One region of the Streptomyces sp. NPDC048419 genome, then DNA from elsewhere that is predicted to be linked to it. Evidence: riboswitches for the same ligand, from Rfam matches in the RefSeq annotation. Region 1 holds a riboswitch; each other region holds the start of a gene.
The links. A riboswitch is a leader RNA that binds a small molecule or an ion and turns the genes downstream of it on or off. The one in region 1 is predicted to bind cyclic di-AMP.
Positions count from the first base shown of each region.

Region 1 (5,643 bases):
GGACTTTTAATCCATTGGTTGTGGGTTCGAGTCCCACAGGGCCTACCACCCACGCAGCGCCCGGGACGGCTTCGGCCGACCCGGGCGCTGTCTTGTTCCCGGCGGTCGGCGGCTTCGCGGACATCACCTCAGCCCGCGCTGAGCTCCGTCAACTGGCCGAGCGGCAGCGTGTGCTGGGTCTGGAGGACCTTGGCGCGCAGATAGCGGACGTTGTGGGCCGTGGTGAAGACGCCGGTGGGGACGCGGTCGCGCACGTCGATGCCGAGGTCGCGGAGCTGGCCGGCCTTGTCGGGGTTGTTGGACAGCAGGTCGAGGGCGTCGATGCCGAGGGTCAGCAGCATCTGCGCGGCCGCCGTGTAGTCGCGGTCGTCCTCGGGGAGGCCCAGGGCCGCGTTCGCCTCGTAGGTGTCGAGGCCCTGGTCCTGGAGGGCGTAGGCGTCCAGCTTGTTGTAGAGACCGATGCCGCGGCCCTCCTGGCGCAGGTACAGCAGCACGCCGCCGCGGTCCGCTATCCGCTCGACCGCCTCGCGCAGCTGCGGTCCGCAGTCGCAGCGGGCGGAGCCGAACACGTCGCCGGTGAGGCACTCGGAATGCAGCCGGACCAGAGGCGTTGTACCGGGGGCCGGGTCGCCGAGCACGACGGCCACATGCTCCTGGCCGTCGGTCAGGCCGTGGAAGGTGACCAGTTCGGCGTCGACGCTGTAGCCGTCCTGGAAGCGCAGCGGTACCCGGACACGGGCGCGCGTGGTGGCGGCGGGGAAGTCGGGCATGCGGGGTCTCCCGGATCCGGTCGGCATCTGCTTCAGATTTGAAGCAGATCTACGGCGCAGGACACTACCCCTGCTTTAAATTTGAAGCAACAGATTTGCGGCGCAGGTCACGAACAAGGGCCGGAGGAGCGGCGGCGCCACGGGACGTCCTCCGAGGCGGGGCGCTCCTCGTCGCTCTCCATCGCCTCCGCGATCCCCGAGAAGATCTCCTCCAGCTGTTCCACCTGCCGAGGGGTCAGCCGGTCGAAGAGCAGGGAGCGTACGGTCTCCACATGTCCCGGCGCCGTCCGCTCCAGCACGGCCATCCCCTCGTCCGTCAGCGTGGCGAAGCTGCTGCGTTTGTCCCACTTGCAGTCCTCGCGGCGGATCAGGCCGTCCTTCTCCAGCCGGGTCACGGCGTACGTCAGCCGGCTCCGGGTGATCTTCGTCTTCGCGGCCAGGTCGGTCATGCGCAGGCTGCGCTCAGGAGTCTCGGAGAGGTTGGCCAGGATGGAGTAGTACAGATGCGGCATGCCGGCGTCCTGCTGGAGCTGCCGGTCGATCGCGTCCTCCAGGAGGTGCGTCGCCGCGATGTACGCGCGCCAGGCGCGCTGCTCCTTCTCCGTGAGCCAGCGAGTCGTCATGCGTGCAGTGTAAGTTTGTTTCAAACTTTAACCAAGCCTGCCCGCCGCCGAGAGTGAGCGCGTCCGATGCCGTACCCCCACGTCCTGCTGTCCGCAGCCGTCTCCCTCGACGGCTACCTCGACGACACCGGCCCCGAACGCCTCCTGCTCTCCGGCCCCGCCGACTTCGACCGCGTGGACGAGGTGCGGGCCTCGGTCGACGCGATCCTCGTCGGCGCCGGCACCATCCGCGCCGACAACCCGCGGCTGCTGGTCAACTCGCCGCAGCGCAGGGCCGCCCGGGTGGCCGCCGGCCGGCCCGAGTACCCCCTCAAGGTCACCGTCAGCGGCTCCGGCGAACTGGACCCGGACGCCAAGTTCTGGCACACCGGCGGCGACAAGCTCCTCGTCACGACCGACAAGGGGGCCCAGCGGGCCCGCGCGCTCGGCCTCGCCGCCGACGTCGTCGCGCTCGGCCCCGACCTCGACTGGCGCACGCTCCTCGCGCATCTGCACGGCGAACGCGGCGTACGGCGCCTGATGGTCGAGGGCGGCGGCACGATCCACACCCAGCTGCTCCAGCAGGGCCTCGCCGACGAACTCCAGCTCGTCCTCGCCCCGCTCTTCGTGGGCGACCCGGACGCGCCCCGCCTCTTCGGCCCCGGCGCCTACCAGGGCGGCCGGCTGCGCCTGACGGAGACCCGGCGGATCGAGGACGTCGTCCTCATGCGCTACGAGCCCACCGCCCCCGGCGCCGGCCCCCTGCCCACCGCCGCCGACCACCACTGGCTGGCCCTCGCCTGCGAGCTGGCGGCGCTGTGCCCGCCCTCCCGCACGGCCTTCAGCGTGGGCGCGGTGATCGTCGCCGCCGACGGCACGGAACTCGCCCGCGGGCACTCGCGCGAGGACGGCGACCCCGTCGTGCACGCCGAGGAGGCGGCCCTGGTCAAGCTCGACCAGGCCGATCCGAGGCTGGCGTCGGCCACGGTCTACAGCAGCCTGGAGCCCTGCACCCACCGCGCGTCCCGGCCGAAGCCGTGCGCCCGGCTGATCCTCGACGCGGGCGTAGGGCGGGTGGTCACGGCCTGGCGGGAGCCCGACACCTTCGTCGCGGACGCGGACGGCAGCGGCCTGCTGGCGGCCGAGGGCGTGGAGGTGGTCGTGCTGGAGGAACACGAGGAGCAGGCCAAGGCGCCGAACCGCCATCTGCCGGGCTTCTGAGCCGTGGCGTCGACGACCCCGCGGATGGCGTATGCTGGTGTCACACCGACGCGGGGTGGAGCAGCTCGGTAGCTCGCTGGGCTCATAACCCAGAGGTCGCAGGTTCAAATCCTGTCCCCGCTACTCAAGGCTCAGGGCCGGAATCCGGAAACGGATTCCGGCCCTGAGTGTTTCCCGCCCAGGAGTGTCCTTCGGGATGCCGGCACAGGGGCTCGTCACATGTGGTGACCGGGCGACCGCTTTCCGCATAACGACTGACACACCGTCAGAACGGGCGGGGTTTACGGGGTGAGGTCAACTCGCCCGTTTTTCGCCTCTCTTGGTCCGTACGTCCAGGCCAAGAAGCATTAATGATCAAGCAGAACAGCTTGGAATCAGCACCCCGCGTCTATTAACGTTCGATAACGCAGCGCGGTCGTCCCAGCCGTCACAAGAGTCGGCTCCGTGCGCACGCGCCGAATCCCGCAAGGGAACCGGGGAACCACCACCCAGGGGTGAATCGCATGGATACCGCCGTGGAGGCACGGCTGGTATACGCGCGTAGGAGACCTTCCTGCTCCGAACCCGTCAGCTAACCCGGTAGGCGAGAAGGAAGGAAAGGAGCGCGCCCACGTGGCGTCCAACCCGCCTGCCCCGGCAGCACCGTTCGTGCCGAGCACCGAGCCCTTCGGCTTCCCCGGTCCCCGTTCCGACGAGGGTCCGTGGGAGGAGTGGAACCCCACCGAGGAGTCCCTCCAGCCGGTCCGCGGCCGGCACCGTGTCGCCAAGCAGCGCGGCGGTGGACTCGCCCGCAGCTCCACGGTCCTCGGCGTCGGCGTCATAGCCGCCGTCGGCGCGGGCGGCATGGCCAGCGCCAACACCGGCAAGCCGCCGGTTTCCATCTCCATGCCCGACCTGGGCTCCGTGGGCCACATGTTCGGCGGCTCCACCGAGACACCCAAGGGCTCGGCCACCGCGCTCAGCACTGTCGGGGTGACCACCAAGGACACCGACCAGGGCGCCAAGGACGCCGGTCAGGCGCTGCGCGACCGCATCATGGCGCAGGCCGAGAGCCAGCAGGTGCAGGTCGACAGCAAGGCCCGGTCCGTCACCGAGGCGGCCATCGCCAAGCAGGCCGGCGACGCCGCCGAGAAGGCGGAGAAGGAGGCCGCGGCCAAGGCCGCCGCCGCCAAGGAGAAGGCCGAGGCGAAGGCCAAGAAGGCGGCCGAGGCCGCGCGTCTGGCCGAACTGGCCAAGCAGTACAAGCTTCCGGTCGTGTCCTACACGATCACCGGCACCTTCGGGCAGCCCGGCTCCATGTGGTCCTCCGGCTACCACACGGGCCTCGACTTCGCCGCCCCCACGGGCACGCCCATCAAGGCCGTCCACAGCGGCAAGGTGACCGAGGCCGGCTGGGCCGGGGCCTACGGCTACCGCACGATCATGACCCTCGACGACGGCACGGAGCTGTGGTTCTGCCACCAGTCGTCGATCAGCGTGAGCGTGGGCCAGCAGGTCAGCACGGGCGAGGTCATCGGCCGGATCGGCGCCACCGGCAATGTGACCGGGCCGCACCTGCACCTCGAGGTCCACCCGAACGGCCAGGCCGAGGGCATCGACCCGATGACGTGGCTGCGCGGCAAGGGCCTCACCCCCTGATCCACGCCCGGACCCCGGTGGTCCTGGCGGCCTCCCCCCGACGTCAGGGCTGCCGGCGGACGTGCGCGCGTCCGCCGGTCGCACGCTCCGTGTTCACGTGATCTTTGCGGCGCCGACGGAATGGGCCGCTCCGGCGCATTCGTTGGCGTAAGGCATGACGTCCCCTACTCTGCGCCGGCTCGGCTCCTCCGGCCTCGAGGTCTTCCCGCGCTGCCTCGGCGGCAACGTCTTCGGCTGGACCGCCGACGAGGCCACGTCCTGCTCGACGCCTACGCGGCCGCCGGCGGCAACTTCCTCGACACCGCCGACTCCTACTCGGCGTGGATCGACGGCAACCAGGGCGGCGAGTCCGAGACGATCATCGGGTGGGGGTCCCCCCGCTCGAGCGGAGCCGAGAGTGCGGGAGGGGCAGGGCGCGCGGCAACCGCGACGACGTGGTCATCGCGACCAAGGTCAGCGGGCACCCCGAGTTCCCGGGCCTGACGGCCGCCAACATCAAGGCCGCCGCGGACGCCTCCCCGCGCCGCCTGGACACCGATCACATCGACCTCTACTACACGCACTTCGACAAGCCGGAGGTGCCGGTCGAGGAGATCGTCGGCGCACTCGACGAACTGGTGCGGGCCGGCAAGATGCGGCACATCGCCGCCTCCCACATCTCGGCCGACCGGCTGCGCGCGTCGCTGGACTTCTCCGACCGCGAGGGCCTGGCCAAGTACGTGGCATTGCAGCCCCACTACAACCTGGTCCCACGCGACACCTACGAGGGCGAGCTCCAGGACGTGGCAGCGCGCTACGGCCTCGCGGCCGTCCCGTACTACGCCCTCGCCGCGGGCTTCCTCACCGGCAAGTACCGGCCCGGCACCCGGTCGACGGCGCCCGGGCGGGCCGGGTGGCGCAGTACCTGGGCAGCGAGCGGGGGCAGCGGGTCCTGACGGCGCTCGACGAGATCGCCCGCGCGCACGACGCCCAGGTGCCCGCGGTCGCCCTGGCCTGGCTCACCGCTCAGCCGACGGTCGCCGCACCGATCGCGTCCGCCCGCACGGTGGAGCAGCTGCCGGCGCTGCTGGAGGTGGGGGAGCTGACCCTCACGGAGGCGGAGGTCGCGCGGCTGACGAAGGCGTCGGCCTGATCACACGGGCGGGCGGACCCTACGACTGGTACGGGTTGTACGCGGGGTTCGGTATCGCGGGGTATCCGTACACCCCGTACACCGGCCAGGGCGGCGCGACCACGGGGACCGCGGGCGCCGTCGCGCGCGCCGCGTAGTCCAGCGCCGGACGCGACACCTCGCGCCGCCGCCACAGCTCGTACAGCAACTCCCGTTCCCTCACGACGAAGTCCGCGCCGGCGCGGCCGCACCGGCCCCGGTGCCGCAGGAAGGCCAGCGAGGTCGCGTACGCCTCGTACTG
Region 1 covers NZ_JBICXT010000006.1:349,325-354,967, forward strand. The annotation lists tRNA gene ACGFYN_RS16825 (tRNA-Lys) at 1-48, shown strand, start outside; gene ribA (GTP cyclohydrolase II) at 129-770, opposite strand; gene ACGFYN_RS16835 (MarR family winged helix-turn-helix transcriptional regulator) at 878-1,393, opposite strand; gene ACGFYN_RS16840 (dihydrofolate reductase family protein) at 1,460-2,593, shown strand; tRNA gene ACGFYN_RS16845 (tRNA-Met) at 2,643-2,716, shown strand; cyclic di-AMP (ydaO/yuaA leader) riboswitch at 3,037-3,194, shown strand; gene ACGFYN_RS16850 (M23 family metallopeptidase) at 3,206-4,231, shown strand; partial or broken gene ACGFYN_RS16855 (aldo/keto reductase) at 4,386-5,363, shown strand; gene ACGFYN_RS16860 (PrsW family intramembrane metalloprotease) at 5,383-5,643, opposite strand, start outside.

Region 2 (5,643 bases), on a different contig from region 1:
GAGCTTGGACCCGGCGAGCGAAGAGATGGCGAGCGCACCGCCCGCCACCCAGTGGTCCCCACGCCCCTCCGTCACCTGCCCCAGGTCGAAGCGGGTCAGCGCGACGCAGTACAGGACGAGCCCGAGTCCGAACAGCACGAGCGCCGTGTGCGCGAGCCATGCCGTCGCCTCGGCCCCGGCGAGCGTGGCGCCGAGCACCGCGAGCCCCTGCGTGGCCACGCAGCACAGGAACACCGATCCCGGCATACGGCGCTGCCAGTTCCGTACGACCTCGACGAGCAGCACCGGCCACAGCACGGCCGCCAGCGCGAGCAGGGCCTCGGCCAGGGTCGGCCGGCCGGCCAGGGAGAACCGGGCCCCGAGTACGGCGGTCGCCGCGACGGCGGTGAGCGACTGCGGCCTGCGCGCGTCCGCCCACCACCTCTCCCGGTCCCGCACCAGGCGCATGCCGAAGTCCGCCGCCAGACCCACCCAGGCCGCACAGGCCAGGACCAGGGCGATCCGCGACAGCACCGCGTGCTCCGTCAGATACAGACCGACCGACACGATGCCGGTGGCCATCACGGCGGCGCCCGCCGCCGGCGGACGCTGCGCCCACCAGGCGCGGAAGGAGGTCGGTCCGGACATGGGGCCGATGCTAGGGAGCGCGAGAGGTGTTGCGGGCGGGGCACGCGCGCGGGCGCGGCAAATTTACGCGCGGGGGAGTGCCCCGCGCGTGTCTCAGGCCGGCCGCACCACGCTGTGGATGATCGACGAGCCGGCGTAGTAGATCGACTCCTCGCGGACGTACGCGCCGGGCTTCGGGGCGTGGATCATCATGCCGTTGCCGATGTAGATGCCGACGTGGCTGATGTCGTCGTAGAAGAAGATCAGGTCGCCCGGCTGGGCGTCGGTGAGGGAGACCGTGGTGCCGGCGTCGACCTGGTCGTAGGTGGTGCGCGGGAGGCTGACGCCGGCGGCCTTCCAGGCGGCCTGGGTGAGGCCGGAGCAGTCGTAGGAGTCGGGGCCGGTGGCGCCCCAGACGTACGGCTTGCCCATCTGCGCACGGGCGAAGGCGAGCGTCTTCGCGGCCTTGGTGGCGTACGTGGAGTCGCTGGTGGAGGTGGATGTGGAGCCCGAGTCCGAGGACGAGCCGGAGGTGGAGCTGCTCGCCTTGGCCGCGGCCTCCTCCTTGGCCTTCTGCGCGGCCGCCTGCTTCCTGGCCAGCTCGGCCGCCTGGCGGGCGGCCTCCTCTTCCTTCTGCTTCTGGATCGCCGCGAGCCGCGCCTTCTCCTCGGCGTTCAGCTTCGACAGCAGCTCACGCGCGTCGGAGAGCTTCTTCTGCACCGTGGACTTGGCCGTCCGCAGGTCGTCCTGCGTCGCGGTGAGCGTCTGGAGGTCCTTGGACGCCTCCTGGCGCTTCTTCATCGTCGCGGACTGCTCGGTGAAGTAGTCGTCGACCGCGCTCTTCTGACGGGAGGTCATACGCCCCATCAGCTGCGTCTGGTCGAAGTAGTCCTGCGGGGAGTCGGCGAGCAGGAAGGTCGCCGTGTCGGGCGCGGCGGCGCCGGTGCGGTACTGGGCCGCGGCGAACGTGCCGAGCTGCTCGCGCTCGTCGTTGAGCTTCTGGGTGCGCTCGGCGACGTCGGTGAGGAGGGTGTCCACGCGCTTGCGCTGCGTCGTGGTCTTCTCCTTGGCCGCGTTGTACTTCTCGGTGGCCGATTCCGCCTGACGGTAGAGGTCGTCGACCTTCTTCTCGACCTCCTCCACGCTCGGCTTGCCGTCGGCCACGGGGGCGGCGTTGGCCGACTGGGACAGCAGGGCCACGGAGGTGAGCGCGGCCGTGGCGAGAGCGGGTGTGCGTATGCCTGCGACGCGTGAACCTGAGGGGCGCGACTTGCGGTGCGACGCCAAGGGAGGCGACTCCTTCCACGTTCCGCCTACCGGGTTAGCTGTCGGGTTCGGGCGGGTGGTTCGGAAGGCTTGCCCTACGGTCCGGGCCCTGTGCGGGAGTCGGACCGATTCACCCCGGGAACGGTGGGTCCCCGGTTCCGGATACGCGGTGGCGCGCCGGATTCGGCGGAGGCCGCGCGGCCCGGCGACGTTCGCCGGTGGGGGTCGTACGGCCTGCCCGGAACCGTAGCCAACTCGTGTGACCCCTGTGAAGGTTGATGTTCGATATGCCCGATACATTTTCGTGACCTTTGGTCGAGGCGTCACCGGGCGCGGTCCTTCCGGAACGATCTGCGCGGATGCGTGCCGATTCTGGCCGGACTGGTGTTGTGTGCCCGGTTCCGGGAGCTGACTTCCGGCCGGTCGCGGTCAGGTGCGGGGCATTGCGGACTGCCCTCGAGTGATTGCGGAACGTGACGATGCGGCCCTGGACGGCAGCAGGCCACGGGGCGGCTTCCGGGCACGCCATCTCACCGATCCGGCGAAGTTCCCGGGGTGGCGGCGGGCTGTCAGTGAGGCGCCCTAGACTCGGAAGGCGATGAGCAGCCTCTTTGACGACAGCTTCCTGGCGGACCTCAAAGCCCCTCGCGGGCACGAGGGGGAGCCCCCGCCGCCGCCCGAGGACGATCATGTACCGGAGCCGGTTCCGGACGATCTGTTCGGTGGGAAGTTCGACGTGCCGCCGGACCGGGACTCCTACTACCGCGACGGCGCCCCGCGTCCGGCGATCGACGCGGCCGCCCTGCTGGACGGGCTGAACGAGAACCAGCGCGCGGCCGTCGTCCACTCCGGCACGCCCCTGCTCATCGTGGCCGGTGCCGGCTCCGGCAAGACCCGTGTGCTCACCCACCGCATCGCCCACCTGCTCGCCGAGCGGAACGTGCACCCGGGCCAGGTCCTCGCGATCACCTTCACCAACAAGGCCGCGGGCGAGATGAAGGAGCGCGTCGAGCACCTCGTCGGCCCGCGCGCGAACGCGATGTGGGTGATGACCTTCCACAGCGCGTGCGTGCGCATCCTGCGCCGCGAGTCGAAGAAGCTCGGCTTCACGTCGTCGTTCTCGATCTACGACGCCGCCGACTCCAAGCGCCTGATGGCCCTGGTCTGCCGTGACCTGGACCTCGACCCCAAGCGCTACCCGCCGAAGTCCTTCAGTGCCAAGATCAGCAACCTGAAGAACGAGCTGATCGACGAGGAGGACTTCGCCGCGCAGGCCGCTGGGGGCGCCTCCCAGGCTATCGGCTCCGGGGGAGGGTTCGAGAAGACCCTCGCCCAGGCCTACGCCATGTACCAGTCGCGGCTGCGCGAGGCGAACGCCCTCGACTTCGACGACCTGATCATGACCACGGTCAATCTGCTGCGCGCCTTCCCGGACGTCGCCGAGCACTACCGCCGCCGCTTCCGGCACGTCCTCGTCGACGAGTACCAGGACACCAACCACGCCCAGTACGCGCTGGTGCGCGAACTCGTGGGCACGGCGGCCCACGACGAGGACGTACCGCCCAACGAGTACGACCTGGCGCCCGCCGAACTGTGCGTCGTGGGCGACGCCGACCAGTCCATCTACGCCTTCCGCGGGGCGACGATCCGCAACATCCTCCAGTTCGAGGAGGACTACCCGGACGCGACGACGATCCTGCTGGAGCAGAACTACCGCTCCACGCAGACCATCCTGACCGCGGCCAACGCGGTCATCGAGCGCAACGAGTCCCGCCGCCCCAAGAACCTGTGGACCAACGCGGGCGCGGGCGCGCGCATCACGGGCTACGTCGCCGACACCGAGCACGACGAGGCCCAGTTCGTCGCCGACGAGATAGACCGTCTCACGGACGCGGGCGACGCGAAGGCCGGCGACGTCGCCGTCTTCTACCGCACGAACGCCCAGTCCCGTGTCTTCGAAGAGGTCTTCATCCGCGTCGGCCTGCCCTACAAGGTCGTCGGCGGCGTCCGCTTCTACGAGCGCAAGGAGGTCCGGGACGTCCTGGCCTACCTGCGCGTGCTGGCCAACCCGGAGGACTCGGTCCCGCTGCGCCGCATCCTGAACGTCCCCAAGCGCGGCATCGGCGAGCGAGCGGAGGCGATGATCGACGCCCTCTCCCAGCGGGAGAAGATCAGCTTCCCGCAGGCGCTGCGCCGCGTCGACGAGGCGTACGGCATGGCGGCGCGCTCCGCCAACGCCGTCAAGAAGTTCAACACGCTGATGGAGGACCTCCGTACGATCGTCGAGTCCGGCGCGGGCCCGGCGACCGTCCTGGAGGCGATCCTCGAACGGACCGGCTACCTGGCCGAGTTGCAGGCGTCGACCGACCCGCAGGACAAGACCCGTATCGAGAACCTCCAGGAACTCGCGGCCGTGGCCCTGGAGTTCGAGCAGGAGGCGGGCGAGGGCGAGGAGCCCCCCGGGCTCTCCGACTTCCTGGAGAGGGTCGCGCTGGTCGCCGACTCCGACCAGATCCCGGACGAGGAGGAGGACGGCTCCGGAGTCATCACCCTGATGACCCTGCACACCGCCAAGGGCCTCGAGTTCCCGGTCGTCTTCCTGACCGGCATGGAGGACGGCGTCTTCCCGCACATGCGCGCCCTCGGCCAGACCAAGGAGCTGGAGGAGGAGCGCCGGCTCGCCTACGTCGGCATCACGCGCGCGCGTGAACGGCTGTATCTGACCCGGTCGTCGCTGCGCAGCGCCTGGGGCCAGCCGTCCTACAACCCGCCCTCCCGGTTCCTGGAGGAGATCCCGGCCCAGCACGTCGACTGGAAGCGGACGGGCGCCACGTCACCGGTCTCCTCCGGCCCGGCGTCCGGTGTGGCCGCCTCCCTGTCGTCCTCCCGCTCGCGCTCCTCGGCCTCGGGCGCGTCCGGCTTCGCCACCAGCCGCGCCTCCGACAAGCCGGTGGTCTCGCTGGCCGTCGGCGACCGGGTCACCCACGACCAGTTCGGGCTCGGCACGGTCGTCGCCGTGAAGGGCACGGGTGGGAACGCCGAGGCGACGATCGACTTCGGCGACACGAAACCGAAGCGGCTGCTGCTGCGGTACGCACCGGTGGAGAAGCTGTAGGCGCTCGCAGGTGAGCCCCCGCTCAAGGGCGGGGGCTCGCAGGGAAGTTCATCAGGTCTACGTCGGGTCGAGCCCGTGGCTGCGCAGCCACGGCAGCGGGTCGACCGCCGCACCGCCGCCCGGCCGGACCTCGAAGTGCAGGTGCGGGCCGGTCGAGTTGCCCGAGTTGCCGGAGTACGCGATCGGCGTGCCGGCCTTCACCTCCGTGCCGGAGGAGACGCGGTAGCTGGAGAGGTGGCAGTACCACGTCTCCGTGCCGTCCTTCGCGGTCAGTATCAGCATGTTCCCGTACGCGCTGTTCCACTGCGTACGGACGGTGCCGTCGGTCGCGGCCATCACCGTCGTGCCGTACGAGACCGGGAAGTCGATACCGGTGTGCACGGACATCCAGTTGATGCCGGCCTGGCCGAAGTAGGCGCTGAGCCCCTTCTGGGTCACCGGCAGCACGAACTTGGGGCGCAGCCGCTCCTTGCGGGCCGCCTCCTCCGCCGCCTTCTTCTTGTCGGCCGCCTGCTGGGCCTTGAGGTCGATGCGCTCCTGCGTGCGGCTGGCCCGGTCGGCGAAGTCGTCGGCGCCCGCGGACAGGCTCTGGAGCTGGCTGTCCAGCTTGTTGTTGGCGGAGGACGGCTTCACCGCGTGCGCGTCCGACGCGGTCG
Region 2 covers NZ_JBICXT010000002.1:75,747-81,389, forward strand. The annotation lists gene ACGFYN_RS04295 (tellurite resistance/C4-dicarboxylate transporter family protein) at 1-627, opposite strand, end outside; gene ACGFYN_RS04300 (NlpC/P60 family protein) at 721-1,893, opposite strand; cyclic di-AMP (ydaO/yuaA leader) riboswitch at 1,901-2,071, opposite strand; gene pcrA (DNA helicase PcrA) at 2,471-4,987, shown strand; gene ACGFYN_RS04310 (M23 family metallopeptidase) at 5,045-5,643, opposite strand, start outside.
Region 2: another riboswitch for cyclic di-AMP. It lies ahead of ACGFYN_RS04300 (NlpC/P60 family protein); the one in region 1 lies ahead of ACGFYN_RS16850 (M23 family metallopeptidase).

Region 3 (5,643 bases), on a different contig from region 1:
GTTGCAGTCATCGGCGCCGGGCCGTTCGGCCTGTCGACCGCCGCCCATCTCAAGGCCCGCGGCATCCCGGTGCGCGTCTTCGGCGACCCCATGGTCAGCTGGCGCGACCACATGCCCGCGGGCATGCTCCTGAAGTCGACTCCGGTCGCCTCCAGCATCGACGCCCCCCAGCAGGGCCACAACCTCGTCGACTACTGCGCGGCCGCCGGCATCAGGCGGCTGGTCACGGACGAGGACATCATCCCGATCGAGAGCTTCATCGGCTACGGCGAGTGGTTCCGGGACCGGCTCGTGCCCGAACTGGAGCAGGTGCGGGTGGTCTCGGTGGACCGCCACCGGGGCGGCGGCTTCGAACTGAAGCTGGACTCGGGGGAGTTGTTCACCGCCCGCGCGGTCGTCGTGGCGACCGGCCTGTCCGGCCTGGCGCATGTGCCGCCGGAGCTCGCCGCGGCAGTGCCGGAGGGACCGGCGCCCACGGGCCCGGTCTCCCACAGCTCCCAGGAGCACGACCTTTCGCGCTACGCCGGCCAGGACCTGATCGTCGTCGGCGCCGGGCAGTCCGCGCTGGAGACGGCGGCGCTGGCGGCGGAGGCTGGCGCCCAGGTGCGGGTGGTCTCGCGCGGCCGCGGCAAGGTCGCCTTCGGATCGCCGCCGTGGCAGCAGCCGAAGCTGCGCCCCGAGTCGCCCTTCGGCCGCGCCTGGTCCCTGTGGGCCCTCAGCTACTACCCGCACCCCTACCGCTACCTCCCGGCCGGGGCCCGCCACTACCTGGTGCGCCGCGTCCTCGGTCCGCTCGGCGCATGCTGGCTGCGCGACCGTTTCGAGGGGAAGGTGCAGGTCAGCGAGGTCGACCGGATCGTGCGGGCGGACGCGTCCGACGGCAGCCCGAGGCTGACGGCCCGCACGCACGCGGGCCGCACCCAGGAGCTGGCCGCGGACCACGTGATCGCGGCCACCGGCTACCGGGTGGACATCGCGGCGATGGACTTCCTCGGCCACGAGCTGCGCACCCGGCTGGCGGTGAGCCGGGGCACGCCCAGACTGGGCGCGGGATACGTCTCCTCGGTCCCGGGTCTGTACTTCACGGGCCTGCCGGCGGCGGCGTCGTACGGACCGGTGATGCGTTTCGTGTGCGGCACGGAGTTCGCCTCGCCGAGGCTGGCCGCGCACCTGGCGGCAGCTCATGGTTAGACCGGGGCCCGGAGTACCGGGCAGGAGTGAAGGACCGGCGGAGGCAAGGGAGTTGGGCGGAGGGCGCGGTGGGCACCGTGGTCGTCCGGTTCGCGATGAGTCGGCGGCGCGTCCGGTCCGTATTCTCTGATCATGGCCGCACCCACCGCATATTCACTCATCGCCACCGACCTGGACGGCACGCTGCTCAGAGGCGACGACACGCTGTCCGACCGGTCCCTCGCCGCACTCGCGCGGGTGGCCGGGGCCGGCGCCCGGCACCTGGTCGTGACGGGCCGGCCGGCCCCCAGAGTGCGGCCGCTCCTCGACGACCTGGGCAGCACGGGGCTCGCGGTGTGCGGACAGGGCGCGCAGGTGTACGACGCCGGCGCGGACCGTCTGCTGTGGTCCGTCACCTTGGACCGGGAACTGGCCGAGACCGCCCTCGGCAAGATCGAGGCCGAGGTGGGCCAGGTGTACGCGGCCGTCGACCAGGACGGAGTGGAGGGACTCACGCTCATCGAGCCCGGCTATCTGATGCCGCACCCCACGCTGCCGGCCGTACGGGTCGACCGGCGCGACGACCTGTGGTGCGCGCCCATCAGCAAGGTGCTGCTGCGCCATCCCGACCTGTCCGACGACGAGTTGGCGTCGACGGCGCGCTCGGTGGTGGGTTCGCTGGCCACCGTCACCATGTCGGGACCCGGAACCGTCGAACTCCAGCCATGCGGCATCACCAAGGCGACGGGCCTCGCCCTGGCCGCCGCGCACCTGGGGCTCGGGCCGCGGGAGACCATCGCCTTCGGCGACATGCCCAACGACATCCCCATGTTCGACTGGGCGGCGCACGGCGTCGCCATGGCCAACGCCCATCCCGAACTCAAGGCCGTGGCCGACGAGATCACCTTGTCGAACGAGGACGACGGCATCGCCGTCGTCCTCGAGCGACTGTTCTTCAGGGTGGAGGAGCTCAGCGGGACGGGTGAGCTCTAGGGCCTTTTCGGCAGGTCCTAGTAGGCGCCGTAGACGTTGTCGATCGACCCGTAGCGCGCGGCCGCGTACTTGCAGGCGGCGGTGATGTTGGCGACCGGGTCGTACGGGTTCAGCTGCGTGCCGGGCACGTGGTAGGCGAGGAAGGTCGGGTCGATGACCTGGAGCAGACCCTTGGAGGGCGTGCCGGCGATCGCGTTCGAGTCCCAGTTGTTGATGGCGGCGGGGTTGCCCGAGGACTCGCGCATGATGTTGCGGTAGATGCCGTCGTACGAGCCGGGGATGCCCTGCTGCGACATGACCTGCAGCGAGGCCCGGATCCAGCCGTCGAGGTTGTCGGTGTAGCCCATGGAGGTCGCGGTGAGCGTCGTCGGCGTGGCAGCCGAGGCGCTGGTCGCGCCGAGGACCGGCAGGGCGAGAACGGCGGCACCGGTGCCGACCACGGCGAGCTTGCGGGCGAGGCGGGAGTTCTTGGGACGGCGATGCTGAGCGGCAGCAGACATGGGGGGTTCCTCTCCGGCGCCTGCGAGGTGAGCTGTCGGGTTCGGGCGGGAGCTGCCCGGCCGCGCGGCCTTGCGGCGGCGCGGCTTCACCCCGAGCCGGTCCGGGACGGTGCCCGGTCCGGCGACTTACCTGGGTCCCCCGCTCCTGCCGTGCGAGTGAGTTCGTCGATGGGTCGGCCGGGCTGCGGCAGGATTCGGCGTCTGCCCGACTGGCCGGGAACGTATGCGAGAGCACATGTCCGGAACAAGTGCCGGATTCACAGACCATGCCTATTGACCTTGGTCTGAGGCTTATGGGGCGCTTGATCCTTTGCTGCCGCCAATCCTCAACTGGTGTGTGGGCGACGGAAGAACGGGGGTAGCTGAATGACCGTCGGATCAGGGGCCGACGTGACCCAACTCACTGGCGTCCATAAGGGAGGCAAATCGGGCAATGAGCCCAACTCATGTTCAACCAGCCGCCCGTGGGATCCCGGCGTCCTCAAGTCGGGTGGCGGGCCATCGTTTCGGCGTCTTCGACCTCGGCGCAGATCGCCTCATTGAATGTGAAAAGGGACGAAATATGGCCGTCGATCCCAAGCCGCTCGGCCATATGTCGGCCGGGACGGAACCTCTCATGTGGTGCAGATCGTTCTCAGGGCGGTCGTCCTCTGGAGGAGTGATGTCACGAGAGCCCTCGGGACACGGGCCGCCGCCTCCCGCCGGGCCGGCCGATGCGCCGGTAGACAAGTCGATAGATATCCGCTCATATGAGGCGATCAAAAACATACTGGTCGTGATCCGATACCGCCCGTGGTGGACGGGTGGGCGGCATGGGTGATCGAAAGGTGACCGGATACGCTGACTTGAGTGATGTCAGCGACCTATCGACAAACCGCGTGAACCGCAGGTAGACACCAGCAGACAGGAGACCCCTCGTGACCGTCGTCGGGCCGTTCGGGCTGAGCGTGCGGGACCAGGCTCTGGAAGCCGATGTCCAAGCCGGATTGGCGGCTGTCGAGGAGGGTTTGCTCGAAGCCACCAAGAGTGAGGTCCCCTTCATCACGGAGGCCGCCCAGCATCTGGTGCGGGCGGGTGGCAAGCGGTTCCGTCCCCTGCTGGTGATGCTCGCCGCGCAGTTCGGCGACCCGTACGCGCCGGGTGTCGTGCCCTCGGCCGTGGTGGTGGAGCTGACCCACCTGGCGACGCTGTACCACGACGACGTGATGGACGAGGCCGCGGTGCGGCGCGGCGTGGACAGCGCCAACGCCCGCTGGGGCAACTCGGTCGCGGTCCTCACCGGCGACTTCCTGTTCGCGCGCGCCTCGCACATCCTGGCCGACCTCGGGCCCGAGGCGGTCCGGGTGCAGGCCGAGGCGTTCGAGCGGTTGGTCACCGGGCAGATCCTGGAGACCGCGGGGCCGCAGGACGGGCGGGACCCGGTCGACCACTACCTGGACGTGCTGGGCGGCAAGACGGGCTCGCTGGTGGCCGTGTCGTGCCGCTTCGGGGCGATGATGTCGGGCGCCGACGAGACGGTCGTGGACGTGCTGACGCAGTACGGCGAGCGGCTCGGGGTCGCCTTCCAGCTGGCGGACGACGTGCTGGACATCGCGTCCGAGTCGCGCGAGTCCGGCAAGACGCCGGGGACCGACCTCCGCGAGGGCATCCCCACCCTTCCGGTGCTGCGGCTGCGGGAGCGGGCGGCGCGGCTGGGGCTGGCCGAGGACATCGCCCTGAGCGAGCTGCTGGACTCCGATCTGAGCGACGACGCGCGGCTCGAGGAGGCGCTGGCCGGCCTGCGGGAGCACCCCGCGCTGGAGCAGGCCCGCCGCGACACCGTGCGCTACGCCGAGGACGCGCGTGCGGCGCTGGCCCCGCTGAGGGAGTGCGACGCGAAGCTGGCGCTGATGGAGATGTGCGACGCGGTGGTGCACCGGGCGGGCTGAGCCGGCCCTGGCAGCGCGAGGCGATGTCCGTCCGCACCGTGAGACAGGTCACAACTCTGGACTGAGTCCAATCTGAGATCCATTCCGTAGTCATACACAGAAGGCCGACGCAGGGGGTGTCGGCCGGTCTACGGGGAGAAAACATCATCATGGGCATGAATGCGACGTTCTCGAAGCGCCGTAGGAGCCTGATCGTCACCGCTGTCGCGGTGGCCGCCGCCGGCGGTGTCGCCCCCGCGGTGATTCCCGCCTTCGCCGCCGGAGGCACCCGCGCCGACCACGCGGGGCACGCCGGCGGCATGGGCGGGCAGAGCATCGTGAGCCAGAGCGGAACCGTGTCCGGTGGCACCGGGGGTACCCTTCTCGCCACCAGCCTCCGGGGAGCCGACGAGGTTCCCGTGGCGGGCGGACCGGCCGTCGGGGACAAGGACGGCGCCGCACTGGAGTTCATCAAGGTGAAGGGGGACAGGGTGTCCGTCGCCGTGACCTGGCGCGGCACCGGCAGGCCGACCATGCTCCACATCCACCAGGGCGCCAAGGGCAGCAACGGCGGCGTCAAGGTCGACTTCACCGGCCTGCTGAAGGACGGCAGGCGGCACAGCGTCGTCGGGACCGTGAAGGTCGGCGACCCCGGCCTGCTCGCGGCCCTCACGTCCGACCCCGGCTCCTTCTACGCCAACCTGCACACCGCCGAGTTCCCCGGTGGAGCCGTCCGCGGCCAGCTCCACAAGGTCACGGTCGCCGGCTTCGACTTCCGCAGCGCCCTGCACAACTTCCAGGCGTCGGTGGTCAAGGGCAAGCAGATCTACGAGTGCAAGCCGGTCGACGGCGGCGGTTACGCCTTCGCCCAGCGGGACGTCGACGCCCTGCTCGGCGGCGGCATCCGGCACAGCTTCGTCGCGCCCAACTTTGGTACGCCGCAGTGGATCGCGCCGGACGGCAGCGCGGTGACCGGGGCCGTCCTCTCCAAGACGCCGAACGGCGACGGCAACATTCCCGAACTCGACCTCAAGGCCGCGCCGTCGGGCAGGCACCACGGTCTGCTGGCGGAC
Region 3 covers NZ_JBICXT010000011.1:111,572-117,214, reverse strand. The annotation lists gene ACGFYN_RS23390 (NAD(P)-binding domain-containing protein) at 1-1,191, shown strand, start outside; gene ACGFYN_RS23385 (HAD family hydrolase) at 1,324-2,163, shown strand; gene ACGFYN_RS23380 (transglycosylase SLT domain-containing protein) at 2,181-2,663, opposite strand; cyclic di-AMP (ydaO/yuaA leader) riboswitch at 2,668-2,873, opposite strand; gene ACGFYN_RS23375 (polyprenyl synthetase family protein) at 3,581-4,591, shown strand; gene ACGFYN_RS23370 (CHRD domain-containing protein) at 4,747-5,643, shown strand, end outside.
Region 3: another riboswitch for cyclic di-AMP. It lies ahead of ACGFYN_RS23380 (transglycosylase SLT domain-containing protein); the one in region 1 lies ahead of ACGFYN_RS16850 (M23 family metallopeptidase).

Region 4 (5,643 bases), on a different contig from region 1:
CGCACTCGGTGACGACCTCGGGCACGTGGTCGGCCGGGACGGCGACCACCGCGAGGTCGACGGGCCCGTCGATGTCCCGCACCGAGCGGTACGCCGGCACCCCGTCGAGCTCCTTGAGCTCTTCGGGGAGCGCCTTGTTCACCGCGTGGAGCGATCCGGTGAAGCCGGCGTCCCGGATGTTGTCGAGGATGCCGCGGCCGACGCCGCCGGGCGTGCGGCCGGTGCCCACGACGGCGACGGAGCCGGGCAGGAGCAGCCGCCGCACGGACCGCCCCTCCGCGCGCTGCTCCCGCGCGCGCTGCACGGCGAGCGACCGGTCGGTGGGCTCGATGTCGAACTCCAGGTGTACGACGCCGTCCTCGAAGCTGCGCTTCTGGGTGTACCCGGCGTCCGTGAACACCTTGATCATCTTGACGTTGGCGGGGAGCACCTCGGCGGTGAAGCGGCGGATGTTCCGCTCACGGGCGACCGCGGCGACGTGCTCGAGCAGGGTGGAGGCGACGCCGCGCCCCTGGTGGGCGTCCTGGACGAGGAAGGCGACCTCGGCCTCGTCGGCCGGTGCGGACGCGGGCATTCCGTCGGCGCCGATGCGGTCGTAGCGTACGGTGGCGATGAACTCGCCGCCGACCGTGGCCGCGAGTCCCACCCGGTCCACAAAGTCGTGGTGCGTGAAGCGGTGGACGTCCTTGGCGGACAGACGAGGGTACGGCGCGAAGAAGCGGTAGTACTTGGACTCGTCCGACACCTGCTCGTAGAAGCTGACCAGGCGCTCGGCGTCATCAACGGTGATGGGGCGGATGCGCGCGGTGCCACCGTCGCGCAGCACCACGTCGGCTTCCCAGTGGGCGGGATACTCATGCCGGTCCGACGAGGTCTGCATGGGCCCCAGAGTACGGCTCGCGTCCGACAACGGCGCGAGGCAGTCTGTGGGGAGGACGGCAGTCGCCGAGAACAGAAGAAGGACGCAAGTCGGGCCGAGGCCGCGGTTCGACGACCCACCTTCGGACGGAGCGAAGGACCGCTCCGGACATGCTTCACGTTGTGGGAAACTGGTCTAGACAACCCTGAACACCGAAGGGCAGCATCACATGGCTGAGCGCCGCGTCAACGTCGGCTGGGCCGAGGGCCTCCACGCCCGCCCCGCTTCCATCTTCGTCCGGGCCGCCACGGCCGCAGGTATCCCGGTGACGATCGCCAAGGCCGACGGCAACGCCGTCAACGCGGCCTCCATGCTGGCCGTCCTGGGCCTCGGCGCCCAGGGTGGCGAGGAGATCGTCCTCGCCTCCGGCGCCGAGGGCGCCGACGCGGCCCTCGACCGACTGGCGAAGCTGGTCTCCGAAGGCCTCGAGGAACTCCCCGAGACCGTCTGATCACGGCACCACCGAAGGGCTCGTCCGAATTACCGGGCGAGCCCTTCGCATTTCCTCCGCAAGGGAGGCAGAAATTCCGATCAACACCAGTGGAATTCCCGGCCGCGGGCAGCGGAAACAACCCCCCGGCCAATTCCGCCCTCTTTGTATACGGCGCGCATGTTAATGCCGCGGGCCCGTCACGTTTACGGCATGTTGCGAGGTCCTCACACGGTCGGTGCGACCGCCGCCGAGGGCGAACCGCGGCCGGTGCACCGCACCGGAGCGCTCGGCGTGCAGGGTCGTGACCGCACGCGCGCGCTCGCTGTCGCCGCGGGCCACGGCGTCGACGATCGCGCCGTGCTCCGCCCAGGACTCCACGGGGCTGGCGGGCGCCTCCACGGCGTACATCCAGGCGATCTTGTGCCGCAGCTGGGTCAGCATCGAGGTCAGCGCGGGACTGCCGGAGGCCTGGGCGAGCGTCTCGTGGAACCAGCCCTCCAGGGAGCGCAGATCCTCGCTGTTGCCGCGCCTGGCCCGCTCCTGCCCCAGCCTGACCAGGCCGCGCAGGACCTTGAGATGGGCCTCGGTGCGCCGCTGCGCGGCACGGGAGGCGGCGAGCGGCTCCAGGAGCACGCGCATCTCCAGCAGGTCGGCGGCCTCCTGCTCGTTGGGTTCCGCCACGCACGCGCCCGCGTGCCGCCGGGTCACCACGAAGCCCTCCGCCTCCAGGGTGCGCAGCGCCTCACGCACGGGGACGCGCGAGACGCCGTAGCGGCGGGCGAGTAGTTCCTCGGTGAGCCGGCCGCCGCGCTCGTAGACACCCGCGACGATGTCGTCCCGGATCGCCGTGCACACCGAGTGCGCCGGAATACGCATGACGGACCTCCGACTTAATCCCCGCGAAACGCCGATGATTGACGTGCGTTCCGGTGACTCTATTGCACCGGGCCGGAATTTCCGACGGCGGTCCGGAATCCATGCATATTTTTTGGACACGGGGCCGGTGAAACACCGAAAGGCCCCGGCTCGGGAGCCGGGGCCTCGGGGAGATCGCGCGGTGGTGCGTCAGACGTCGACGCCGTGCGAGCGCAGGTAGGCGACGGGGTCGATGTCCGAGCCGTACTCGGGCGTCGTGCGGGCCTCGAAGTGCAGGTGCGGTCCGGTGGTGTTGCCGGTGGAACCGGAGAGACCTATCTGCTGCCCCGGGGTGACCGTCTGGCCCACCGAGACACCGATGGACGACAGGTGGCCGTACTGGGTGTACGTGCCGTCGTGCATCTTGATGACAATCTGGTTGCCGTAGGCGCCGCCCCAGCCGGTCTGGACGACGGTGCCGGCACCGACGGCGTGGACGGTCGTGCCGCTGGCGGCGTGGAAGTCGATGCCCGTGTGGCTGCCGGAGGACCACAGGGAGCCGCCGGTCTTGTAGCCCGTCGAGACGTACGAGTTCGATATCGGGGCGACGAAGCCGTTCAGGCGCCTGCGCTCGGCGGCACGGGCAGCGCGCTGCTTGGCCTCGTGCTCCGCCTTGGCCTTCGCGGCGGCCTTCAGACGCGCGGCCTCCTCGGCGGCCTTCTTGCGGGCGGCCTCCTCGGCGGCGTTCTTCTGGGCCTCGGCCTGGGCGTCGATCTTCGCTGCGATCGTGTTGCCGATGGTGATGACGGGGTTGAGGCCGGTCTGCTCGACGGAGTTCTCGGCAGAGTTCTCCGCGGCGAACGAGGGGGCGGCGAGACCGCCGACGATGCCGGTGGTGGCGAGGGCCGCGACGCCGGCCGCCTGGACGGTGCCGCGCTTGATCCTGCTGGGACGACGGTGCTTCCCGGTGGCGCAGATGAACGCCATGAACTGGCTGGTCCTTTCCTTCCCTCTCGCCTACCGGGTTAGCTGACGGGTTCGGAGCAGGAAGGTCTCCTACGGACCCCCTCGCTTGCGCGCGGGCGTCCGATTCACCCCAGGGACTGCGGTGGGTCCCCGGCTCCCCTGGCTTGCGCCGTACGGGGACTCGGCGATGACTGTCCGGTGCCGCGGGCGCGGCGCACTGCCTGACGAACAGCCCGGACGACGCTAGGCAGAGCGGTCTTCAATTCCCAAACGGAACTCGGCTTTTGTAGCGCATCCCACAGGGCAGACAGGCAACTCTCCCTCAATTCGGACATACAAGGGCCCTGGTGACTCATCGGTCACCAGGGCCCTCACGCGCGCGTGTCCCTACTCCGCGGACACCACGGTGACTTCGCCGATGCCCAGAGCCTCGACGGGCTCCTTGATCTGGGCCGCGTCACCGACGAGGACCGTCACCAGGCGGTCCATCGGGAAGGCGTTCACGGCGGCCGCGGTGGCCTCCACCGTGCCGGTGGCGGCGAGCTGCTGATACAGCGTCGCCTGGTAGTCGTCCGGCAGGTGCTGCTCGACCTGGTCGGCCAGCGTGCTCGCCACGGCCGCGGCGGTCTCGTACTTGAGCGGCGCCACCCCGACGAGGTTCTGCACGGCGACGTCACGCTCGGCGTCGGTCAGGCCGCCCTCGGCCAGCGTGCGCAGCACCGCCCACAGATCCCCGAGCGCCGGGCCCGTGTTGGGCGTGTCGACGGAGCCGCTGATGGCGAGCATCGCTGCGCCCGTGCCGTCCGGGGCGGACCTGAGGACCTGGCCGAACGCGCGCACACCGTAGGTGTAGCCCTTCTCCTCGCGCAGGACGCGGTCCAGGCGGGAGGTGAGGGTGCCACCCAGGCAGTACGTGCCGAGCACCTGCGCGGGCCAGACGCGGTCGTGCCGGTCGGCGCCGACGCGGCCGATGAGCAACTGGGTCTGGACGGCGCCGGGGCGGTCCACGATGACCACGCGCCCGGTGTCGTCGGCGGTCACCGGCGGTACCGGACGGGGCTCGGCCGGGGTGCCCGTCCAGGCGCCCAGGGTGTCCCCGAGCAGGGCGTCCAGGTCGATGCCGGTCAGGTCGCCGACGACCACGGTGGTGGCGGTGGCGGGCCGGACATGGCGGTCGTAGAAGGCGCGTACGGCCGCGGCGTCGATCTTCTCGACCGTCTCCTCGGTGCCCTGGCGCGGTCGCGACATGCGCGAAGTCGCCGGGAACAGCTCCTTGGAGAGTTCCTTGGCGGCACGGCGGGAGGGGTTGGCCAGCTCGTGCGGGATCTCGTCCAGACGGTTGCGGACCAGCCGCTCCACCTCGCTGTCGGCGAACGCGGGCGCCCTGAGGGCGTCGGACATCAGACCGAGCGCCTTGGCCAGGCGGGAGACCGGGACTTCGAGGCTCAGACGGACGCCCGGGTGATCGGCGTGCGCGTCGAGGGTGGCGCCGCAGCGCTCCAGCTCGGCGGCGAACTCCTCGGCGGAGTGCTTGTCGGTGCCCTCCGAGAAGGCCCGCGCCATGATCGTGGCGACGCCCTCGACGGCGGCCGGCTCGGCCTCCAGGGGCGCGTCCAGGGACACCTCCACCGCGACGACCTGCTGGCCGGGGCGGTGGCAGCGCAGAACGGTCATGCCGTTGCCGAGCGCGCCGCGCTCGGGGGCCGGGAACGCCCAGGGCCTGGCCTCGCCGGCCTGGGGCTGCGGGTGGAACTCCATCGTGGCGAGCTCGCTCACTTGGCCGCCTCCTCGTTGTCGTCGCCGGCCTCGACCGTGGCCTCGGCCTCGGGGTCTTCTGGGGGATTCGCGTCCTGGGCGGCCTCGGCCGAGACGGGCTCGTAGACGAGCACCGCGCGGTTGTCGGGGCGCAGGCGGGCCTTGGCGACCTCCTGGACCTCCTCGGGCGTCACCTCCAGGACGCGCTGCACGGCGGTCAGGGCGAGCTGCGGGTCGCCGAACAGGACGGCGAACCGGCACAGTTCGTCGGCGCGGCCCGCGACCGTGCCGAGCCGGTCCAGCCACTCGCGCTCCAACTGGGCCTGGGCGCGCTCCATTTCCTCGGCCGTCGGGCCCTCCTCGGCGAACCGGGCGAGCTCCTCGTCGATGGCGGTCTCGATGACCGGCACCTCGACGTCACCGGACGTCTTCACGTCCAGCCAGCCCAGCGAGGGGGCTCCGGCGAGGCGCAGCAGGCCGAACCCGGCCGCGACGGCCGTACGGTCGCGCCGTACCAGCCGGTTGTAGAGGCGGGAGGACTCGCCGCCGCCCAGGACGGTGAGCGCCAGGTCGGCCGCGTCGCACGCGCGCGTGCCGTCGTGCGGCAGCCGGTAGGCGGCCATCAGGGCGCGCGCCGGGACCTCCTCCTCGACGACCTCGCGCAGTTGCTCGCCGATGACGTCGGGCAGCGAGCCGTCGCGCGGTGCGGGCTTGC
Region 4 covers NZ_JBICXT010000001.1:794,255-799,897, forward strand. The annotation lists gene ACGFYN_RS03435 (GNAT family N-acetyltransferase) at 1-880, opposite strand, end outside; gene ACGFYN_RS03440 (HPr family phosphocarrier protein) at 1,089-1,370, shown strand; gene ACGFYN_RS03445 (GntR family transcriptional regulator) at 1,533-2,228, opposite strand; gene ACGFYN_RS03450 (M23 family metallopeptidase) at 2,418-3,194, opposite strand; cyclic di-AMP (ydaO/yuaA leader) riboswitch at 3,207-3,370, opposite strand; gene ACGFYN_RS03455 (M16 family metallopeptidase) at 3,561-4,949, opposite strand; gene ACGFYN_RS03460 (M16 family metallopeptidase) at 4,946-5,643, opposite strand, start outside.
Region 4: another riboswitch for cyclic di-AMP. It lies ahead of ACGFYN_RS03450 (M23 family metallopeptidase); the one in region 1 lies ahead of ACGFYN_RS16850 (M23 family metallopeptidase).